Regions from separate parts of the Cupriavidus sp. GW823-FHT06D04 genome, predicted to be linked through region 1. Evidence: predicted binding sites of a transcription regulator. Region 1 holds the regulator's gene; each other region holds the start of a gene.
What was found. Region 1 encodes sigma-54, which starts transcription at its own class of promoters, with help from an activator protein. Its sites were predicted from a motif close to TGGCANGNAANCTGCTTT; they were not measured.

Region 1 (2,241 bases):
CGCGGGCCAGCCCGAGGAAATCATCGCCAATGACGCAGTGCGGCGCGTCTACCTGGGCGAGAACTTCCGCATGTGACTTAACGGCCTGCCCGCGAGCGGCAGGCCTCTTCGCGGGCGCGCGTGGGCCCTCCCACAGCCAGCGGCGATCGGACCGCATAAGCGATAGCAATTTCCGTTCCAACAACGGAAAGATGCGCATAGAATAGCTCGCATGAAACCGTCGCTACAGCTCCGTCTTTCCCAGCATCTGGCCCTGACCCCGCAACTGCAGCAGTCGATCCGGCTGCTGCAGCTCTCCACGCTGGAACTGCAGCAAGAGGTCGAACAGGCGCTGACGGAAAACCCGCTGCTCGAGCGCGAGAACGACTGGATCGAAAGCCCGCTGCGCGTGGCGGCCGACGGCTCGGTCAACCTGCAGAGCGCACCGGCGCCCGCCCCGGCTGAGCCCCAGGGCAATGGCGAGGCTCGCGCCGACGGCGCGGGTGACGACGACAGCTATGGCGACAGCGGCAACGGCAACGGCGACGACTACGGCAGCGGCGACTGGAGCCTGGACGACTTTGCCCGCCGCCCCCAGGGCGACGAGGATGAAAAAACGCCGATGCAGCTGCGCGAGGCCGAGCCCACGCTGCGCGAGTACCTGATGGAGCAGCTCACGCCGCTGAAGATCTCGGCGCGCGACAAAGGCCTGGCCATCTTCCTGATCGAATCGCTCGACGACGATGGCTACCTGAGCGCATCGCTTGAGGAGATCTGCACGGAGTTGCCGGAAGAACTCGAGTTCGAGATCGACGAAGTCCACGCCATCCTCACGCTGCTGCAGAGTTTCGACCCGCCCGGCGTGGGTGCGCGCAACGCCGCCGAGTGCCTGGCCCTGCAGTTGCGACGCCTGACGCACCCGCAACGCGAACTGGCGCTGAACATCGTTAGCAATCACCTGGAGTTGCTCGCAGTACGCGACTACACGCGGCTGAAGAAGGCGCTGCAGGTAGATGAAGTGGCACTGAAGTCCGCACACGAACTGATCCGCTCGCTGGCGCCCTACCCCGGCCATGCGTACAGCCGCCCGGAAGCGGACTTTGTGGTGCCGGACGTGTTCGTGCGCAAGGGTGGCGGCGGCTGGATCGCGCAGCTCAATCCGGATGTGATGCCGAGGCTGCGCATCAACGATATGTATGCCCAAATCCTGCGTGGCGCGAAGGGTGAGTCCGGCACGGCCGGACTGCAGCAAAAGCTGCAAGAGGCGCGCTGGCTGATCAAGAACATCCAGCAAAGGTTCGACACAATCCTGCGTGTCTCGCAGGCCATTGTCGAGCGTCAAAAGAACTTTTTCAGTCACGGCGAAATCGCCATGCGCCCCTTGGTTTTGCGGGAGATTGCCGATACACTGGGTTTACACGAGTCAACCATCTCCCGGGTGACGACCAATAAATTCATGGCAACGCCGATGGGTACTTTCGAACTGAAGTACTTCTTCGGCAGCCACGTGTCCACCGAAACCGGTGGCGCGGCTTCATCAACGGCCATCCGCGCCTTGATCAAGCAACTGATAGGAGCCGAAGACCCGAGGAATCCCCTTTCCGACAGTCGCATTGCCGAACTGCTGGGTGAGCAAGGCTTTGTTGTTGCGCGCCGCACTGTTGCCAAGTATCGCGAAGCCCTGAAGATCCCCGCAGTCAATCTCCGCAAGTCTTTGTAGCCGAGCCCACCGCCTGCCTGGTGAGGCTCTTTCAGAAGGAGAAGCGCTATGAACTTCAAGATCAGTGGACACCACCTGGACATCACGCCCCCTCTGCGTGAGTACGTGGAAACGAAGCTGGAGCGAATCGTCAGGCATTTCGATCAGGTCATTGGCGTTAGCGTGCTGCTCTCTGTCGACAACCACAAGGAAAAGGACCGGCGTCAGTACGCGGAAATTAATCTACATCTCAAGGGCAAGGACATCTTTGTCGAGGCGCATCACGAAGACCTATATGCAGCGATCGACGCACTCGTCGACAAGCTGGACCGTCAGGTGATCCGCTACAAGGATCGCGTGCAAGGCCACGACCGCGAAGCGGTCAAGTACCAGATGGCCGCAGCGCAAATGCAGCAATGACCGTGCCCGGCAGCCCCGCAGCGGGCTGCTGAATCAGGATTGAACAGGCAAGCCGCGCCACGAAGCGCGGCTTTTTTGCGCCCTTGCGTTCCGGGTTGCCGCCGGCATGCCGCGCCCGCACTGGCGGTGCGGCCCGGCTGTGG
Region 2 (2,241 bases), on a different contig from region 1:
CGGCCAGCGGCCGGCGGTTGGGCCGCACCACCGCGCGGTACAGCGCCACCATCGCGCCGATCACCAGCCCGATCAGGATATGCACCAGCGTGCGCAGCACCTCGGCACCCAGCTTCTGCGCCATCGCGGCATGCTCGCGCAGCGTCTCGATCAGCGTGTTGGCCAGCTCGTCCACGCCGTTGGGAAGCGCATCGCTGAGCCACGGCGGCATCTGGCCACGCGAGCGGTCGATGATGTCGGCCACATGGTTGAGCAGCCCGTCCAGGGTATTGCCCTCGCCACTGACAAAGCGCACCAGCAGCCAGCCCGCCAGCGTCAGCGCCAGCAGGATCAGCGCCGACAGGATGGCCACGGCCAGGGCGTCGTGGCGCTGGTTCAGGCGCTTCAGGCGCGGCGCCAGCACGTCCACCAGCGAGTACAGCAGCAGCCCGGACAGCAATGCCGCCACCAGGTTGGCGTGGAGCACGGTCCAGAGCGCCAGGGCGGTCAGCAGGTAAGCGACGGTGCCGACGCTGTACCACGCGGCCGGCAGCAGGCGCGGGGTGGTGGTCGGGTCGGGGTCTTTCATCGGGGTCTCCGGCATGCAATTTGCTCAAATTTATTCTGAATTCTCGCCGATCCAGATGTTGTTCCTGAGTCAGGCCGTGTGCGCTGAGGCGATGTTGGCATCACGGCACACGCAAAGGCTGTCTATATTAGGGGGAATCGTGCCCGGCAAGGCGCCTGGCGCACCGCTGTCATCGTTTTCCCCAGAGCCCAGGAACGGAGCGCATGGCCTACACCCACACCATCGGCACCCACCGCCACGTCTTTGCCGACCTGCGCACGCTGCTGGCCCGGGCCAGCCCTGCGCGCTCCGGCGACGCGCTGGCGGGCGTTGCCGCGGCCAGCGAGCAGGAGCGGATGGCCGCGCGGCTGGCGCTGGCAGAGGTGCCGCTCAAGCAGTTCCTGACCGAGGCGCTGGTGCCGTATGAGGACGACGAGGTCACGCGCCTGATCCTGGACCGGCACGATGGCGCGGCCTTTGCCGCCATCGGCGCCACCACCGTGGGCGACCTGCGCAACTGGCTGCTGCTGCATGAGACCGACAGCGCCACGCTGGCGCGGGTGGCGCCGGGGATCACCCCGGAGATGGCCGCCGCGGTCAGCAAGCTGATGCGCAACCAGGACCTGGTGGCGGTGGCGCGCAAGTGCCAGGTGGTGACGCGATTTCGCAGCACGGTGGGGCTGCCGGGCCGGCTCTCGGTGCGGCTGCAGCCCAACCACCCGACTGACGATCCCAAGGGCATTGCCGCGTCGATCATCGACGGGCTGCTCTATGGCTGCGGCGATGCCACCATCGGCGTCAACCCGGCTTCGGACAACCTGGGCGCCATCGTCTCGCTGCTGCGCATGATCGATGAGCTGCGCAGCCGCTTCGACATCCCCACGCAATCCTGCGTGCTGACCCATGTCACCAACACGCTGCGCGCGATCGGGCAGGGCGCGCCGGTGGACCTGGTGTTCCAGTCGGTGGCCGGCAGCGAGCGCGCCAATGCGGCCTTTGGCATCAGCCTGTCGCTGCTGGCCGAGGCGCACGATGCCGCGCAGGCGCTCGCGCGCGGCACCGTTGGCGACAACCTGATGTACTTTGAGACCGGGCAGGGCAGCGCGCTGTCGGCCAATGCGCACCACGGCGTCGACCAGCAGACCATGGAGGCGCGCGCCTACGCGGTGGCGCGCGCGTTCTCGCCGCTGCTGGTCAATACGGTGGTGGGCTTTATCGGTCCCGAATACCTGTACGATGGCAAGCAGATCATCCGTGCCGGGCTGGAAGACCACTTCTGCGGCAAGTTGATGGGGGTGCCGATGGGCTGCGACGTCTGCTACACCAACCATGCCGAGGCCGACCAGGACGACATGGACACGCTGCTGACGCTGTTCGGCGTGGCCGGCATCAATTTCATCATGGGCGTGCCCGGCGCCGACGACATCATGCTGAACTACCAGAGCACCTCGTTCCACGATGCGCTGTACCTGCGCGAGGTGCTGGGGCTGCGCCCCGCGCCGGAGTTCGAGGCCTGGCTGCAGCGCATGGGCATTGCCGATGCCAGCGGCAGGCTGCTCGAGCCCGCCGCGCGCCAGCCGCTGCTGCAGATGGCCCACAGCCTGTAAGGTGCAGCCGATGACGGCCAGACGCCCGCCTCCCGCCGCTCCTGCCAACGCCGATGCCGATGCCGACCCGTGGCAACGCCTGCGCCA
Region 3 (2,241 bases), on a different contig from region 1:
GTCGGCACATATAGGTCGGCACGTTGCTGAGGATCGCCTCTTCGCCCAGGTAGAAGCGGATCATGTCGGGCACGTACGGATAGATCGACTTGTCGTCGGCCACGCCCGTGCCAATGGCATTGCAGATGGTCACGTTGCCGGCGCGGTAGACCGACAGCAGGCCGGCCGCGCCCAGCGAGGAATCGTGGCGGAACACCAGCGGGTCGAGGAAGTCGTCGTCGACGCGGCGGTAGATCACGTCGATGCGCTGCGGGCCCTGCGTGGTGCGCATGAACAGGTGGTCGTCCTCGACGAAGAGATCGCTGCCTTCGACCAGCTCCACGCCCATCTGCTGCGCCAGGAAGGCATGCTCGAAGTACGCCGAGTTGTACATGCCCGGTGTCAGCACCACCACGGTAGGATCGGCAATGGCCTGCGGCGACACCCCGCGCAGCATGTCGAGCAACAGGTCAGGATAGTGGGCCACCGGCGCCACGCGGTTGCGCGCGAACAGATCCGGGAACAACCGCATCATCATCTTGCGGTTTTCCAGCATGTACGACACGCCCGAGGGCACGCGCAGGTTGTCTTCCAGCACGTAGAACTCGCCCTCGCCGGCGCGCACCACATCGATGCCGGCCACGTGCGCATAGATGTCGTGCGGCACGTTGACGCCGAGCATCTCGGGCCGGTACTGGGCGTTGTTGTAGATCTGGTCGGGTGGGATCACGCCGGCGCGGATGATGTCCTGGCCGTGGTAGATATCGTGGACAAAGCGGTTGAGCGCGGCCACGCGCTGGCGCAGGCCCTTTTCCAGCAGCGCCCATTCGCTGGCCGGGAAGATGCGCGGGATCACGTCGAACGGAATGGTGCGTTCAGTGCCGCTGTTGGCCTCATCCTTGTCGCCGTAGACGGCAAAGGTAATGCCCACGCGCCGGAAGATCAGGTCGGCCTCGGCGCGCTTGTTGCCCATCGTGCTTTCAGACTGCCGCGCCAGCCAGTCAGCGAAATGCCGGTAATGCGGGCGCACCGCGCCTTCAGGCAATGCCTGCCCCGCCTGGATGACTAATTGCGCCCCGTCCGTGCGCCAGTCCAGCATCTCGTCGAAATACCGCCCCGCCATGATGGCCGTTCCTCCATGTCGCGGGCTTCCGGTGCTACCGCTTCATTGCGACTTCGTGGTCGCTACCGGCTGCCCTGGTTTTGCCCTGGCTTTCCTGTCCCCAGCCCGCCGCGCCTGCCCGTTCGGGGCGCCCACGGCGATACTGTCGAGTCACTGGCCCTTTCAGCATACCCGTACCGGCGAATCCCGCAAGCTGGCGGGTGCCGGCCGGCACGGAAAGTGAACTAGCAAGATGTCTGCCAGCGCACGCAAAAACGGCCGCCAGCCAGGCTGGCGGCCGCTTGCGGGCTGCGCGGGAACGAGCCGACCGGAACGGCCGGCGCGGTCAGCGCGCCGCGCCGGCGCCCTGCGACACCGTGGCCTGCAGGATGGTGGCGACCAGCGCCTCGGGGGACTGGCGGATGTCGAGCACCAGCGCGTCGCTGGGCTCTTCCAGCGTATCGAACTGGCTTTGCAGCAGGTCGGGGTTGAAGAAGTGTTCCGTGCGCGCGGACAGGCGCGTGCCGATCAGCGATGCGTCGCCCTTCATGAAGACGAAGGTCACGCCGCCGTCGGGCGGAGTCAGCCGGTCGCGGTAGGCCTGGCGCAATGCCGAGCAGGTGAACACATGGGTGCGGCCTTCGGCCCGGGCCGCGTCGATGGCGGCACGCATGGCCGCCAGCCACGGCCAGCGGTCTTCGTCGGTCAGCGGGATGCCCGCGTGCATCTTGGCCTTGTTGGCGTCGCTGTGGAATGCATCGGCGTCATGGAAGCCGCAGCCCAGGCGCTGCGCCAGCAACTGGCCGACCGTGGTCTTGCCGCTGCCGGAAACGCCCATCAGGATATAGATCATGTCTGCTCCGTCGGTCTTGGTATCGGATGGTGTCGCCATCCTTGTCTGTCCTTGTCGGTCCAGCTGGGCGTCCTTGCGGCGGCGCAAGGACGCCCGGGGGCGCTGCCGCCCCGCAGGAAACTTCAGGGGAAAATCGGCCTCAGGCCTGGCTATTGTGCGACGGATTGCGCCGCTGCGGTACGTTGGCGCCGGCCTGCGCCGGCCTCGGCATCCGCCTCAGACAGGTCAAGTGCGCTGCCGCCCTCTTCCGCGATGCGCGCGTGGCGCCGGAACAGGCCGAACAGGCCGCGCCCCAGGCTGAATTGCG

Region 2: the regulator sigma-54 is predicted to act here: its motif matches at 578-595, upstream of AC1Q7H_RS13505 (ethanolamine ammonia-lyase subunit EutB).
Region 3: the regulator sigma-54 is predicted to act here: its motif matches at 1,327-1,344, upstream of AC1Q7H_RS28965 (circularly permuted type 2 ATP-grasp protein).

What each region holds. Positions count from the first base shown of each region.
Region 1 covers NZ_JBXAHL010000002.1:123,564-125,804, reverse strand. Annotated here, with positions in the region: gene lptB (LPS export ABC transporter ATP-binding protein) at 1-76, shown strand, start outside; gene AC1Q7H_RS04275 (RNA polymerase factor sigma-54) at 212-1,699, shown strand; gene hpf (ribosome hibernation-promoting factor, HPF/YfiA family) at 1,748-2,098, shown strand.
Region 2 covers NZ_JBXAHL010000008.1:149,153-151,393, forward strand. Annotated here, with positions in the region: gene AC1Q7H_RS13500 (AI-2E family transporter) at 1-568, opposite strand, end outside; gene AC1Q7H_RS13505 (ethanolamine ammonia-lyase subunit EutB) at 772-2,154, shown strand; gene eutC (ethanolamine ammonia-lyase subunit EutC) at 2,165-2,241, shown strand, end outside.
Region 3 covers NZ_JBXAHL010000031.1:4,496-6,736, reverse strand. Annotated here, with positions in the region: gene AC1Q7H_RS28965 (circularly permuted type 2 ATP-grasp protein) at 1-1,102, opposite strand, end outside; gene AC1Q7H_RS28960 (gluconokinase) at 1,428-1,934, opposite strand; gene edd (phosphogluconate dehydratase) at 2,084-2,241, opposite strand, start outside.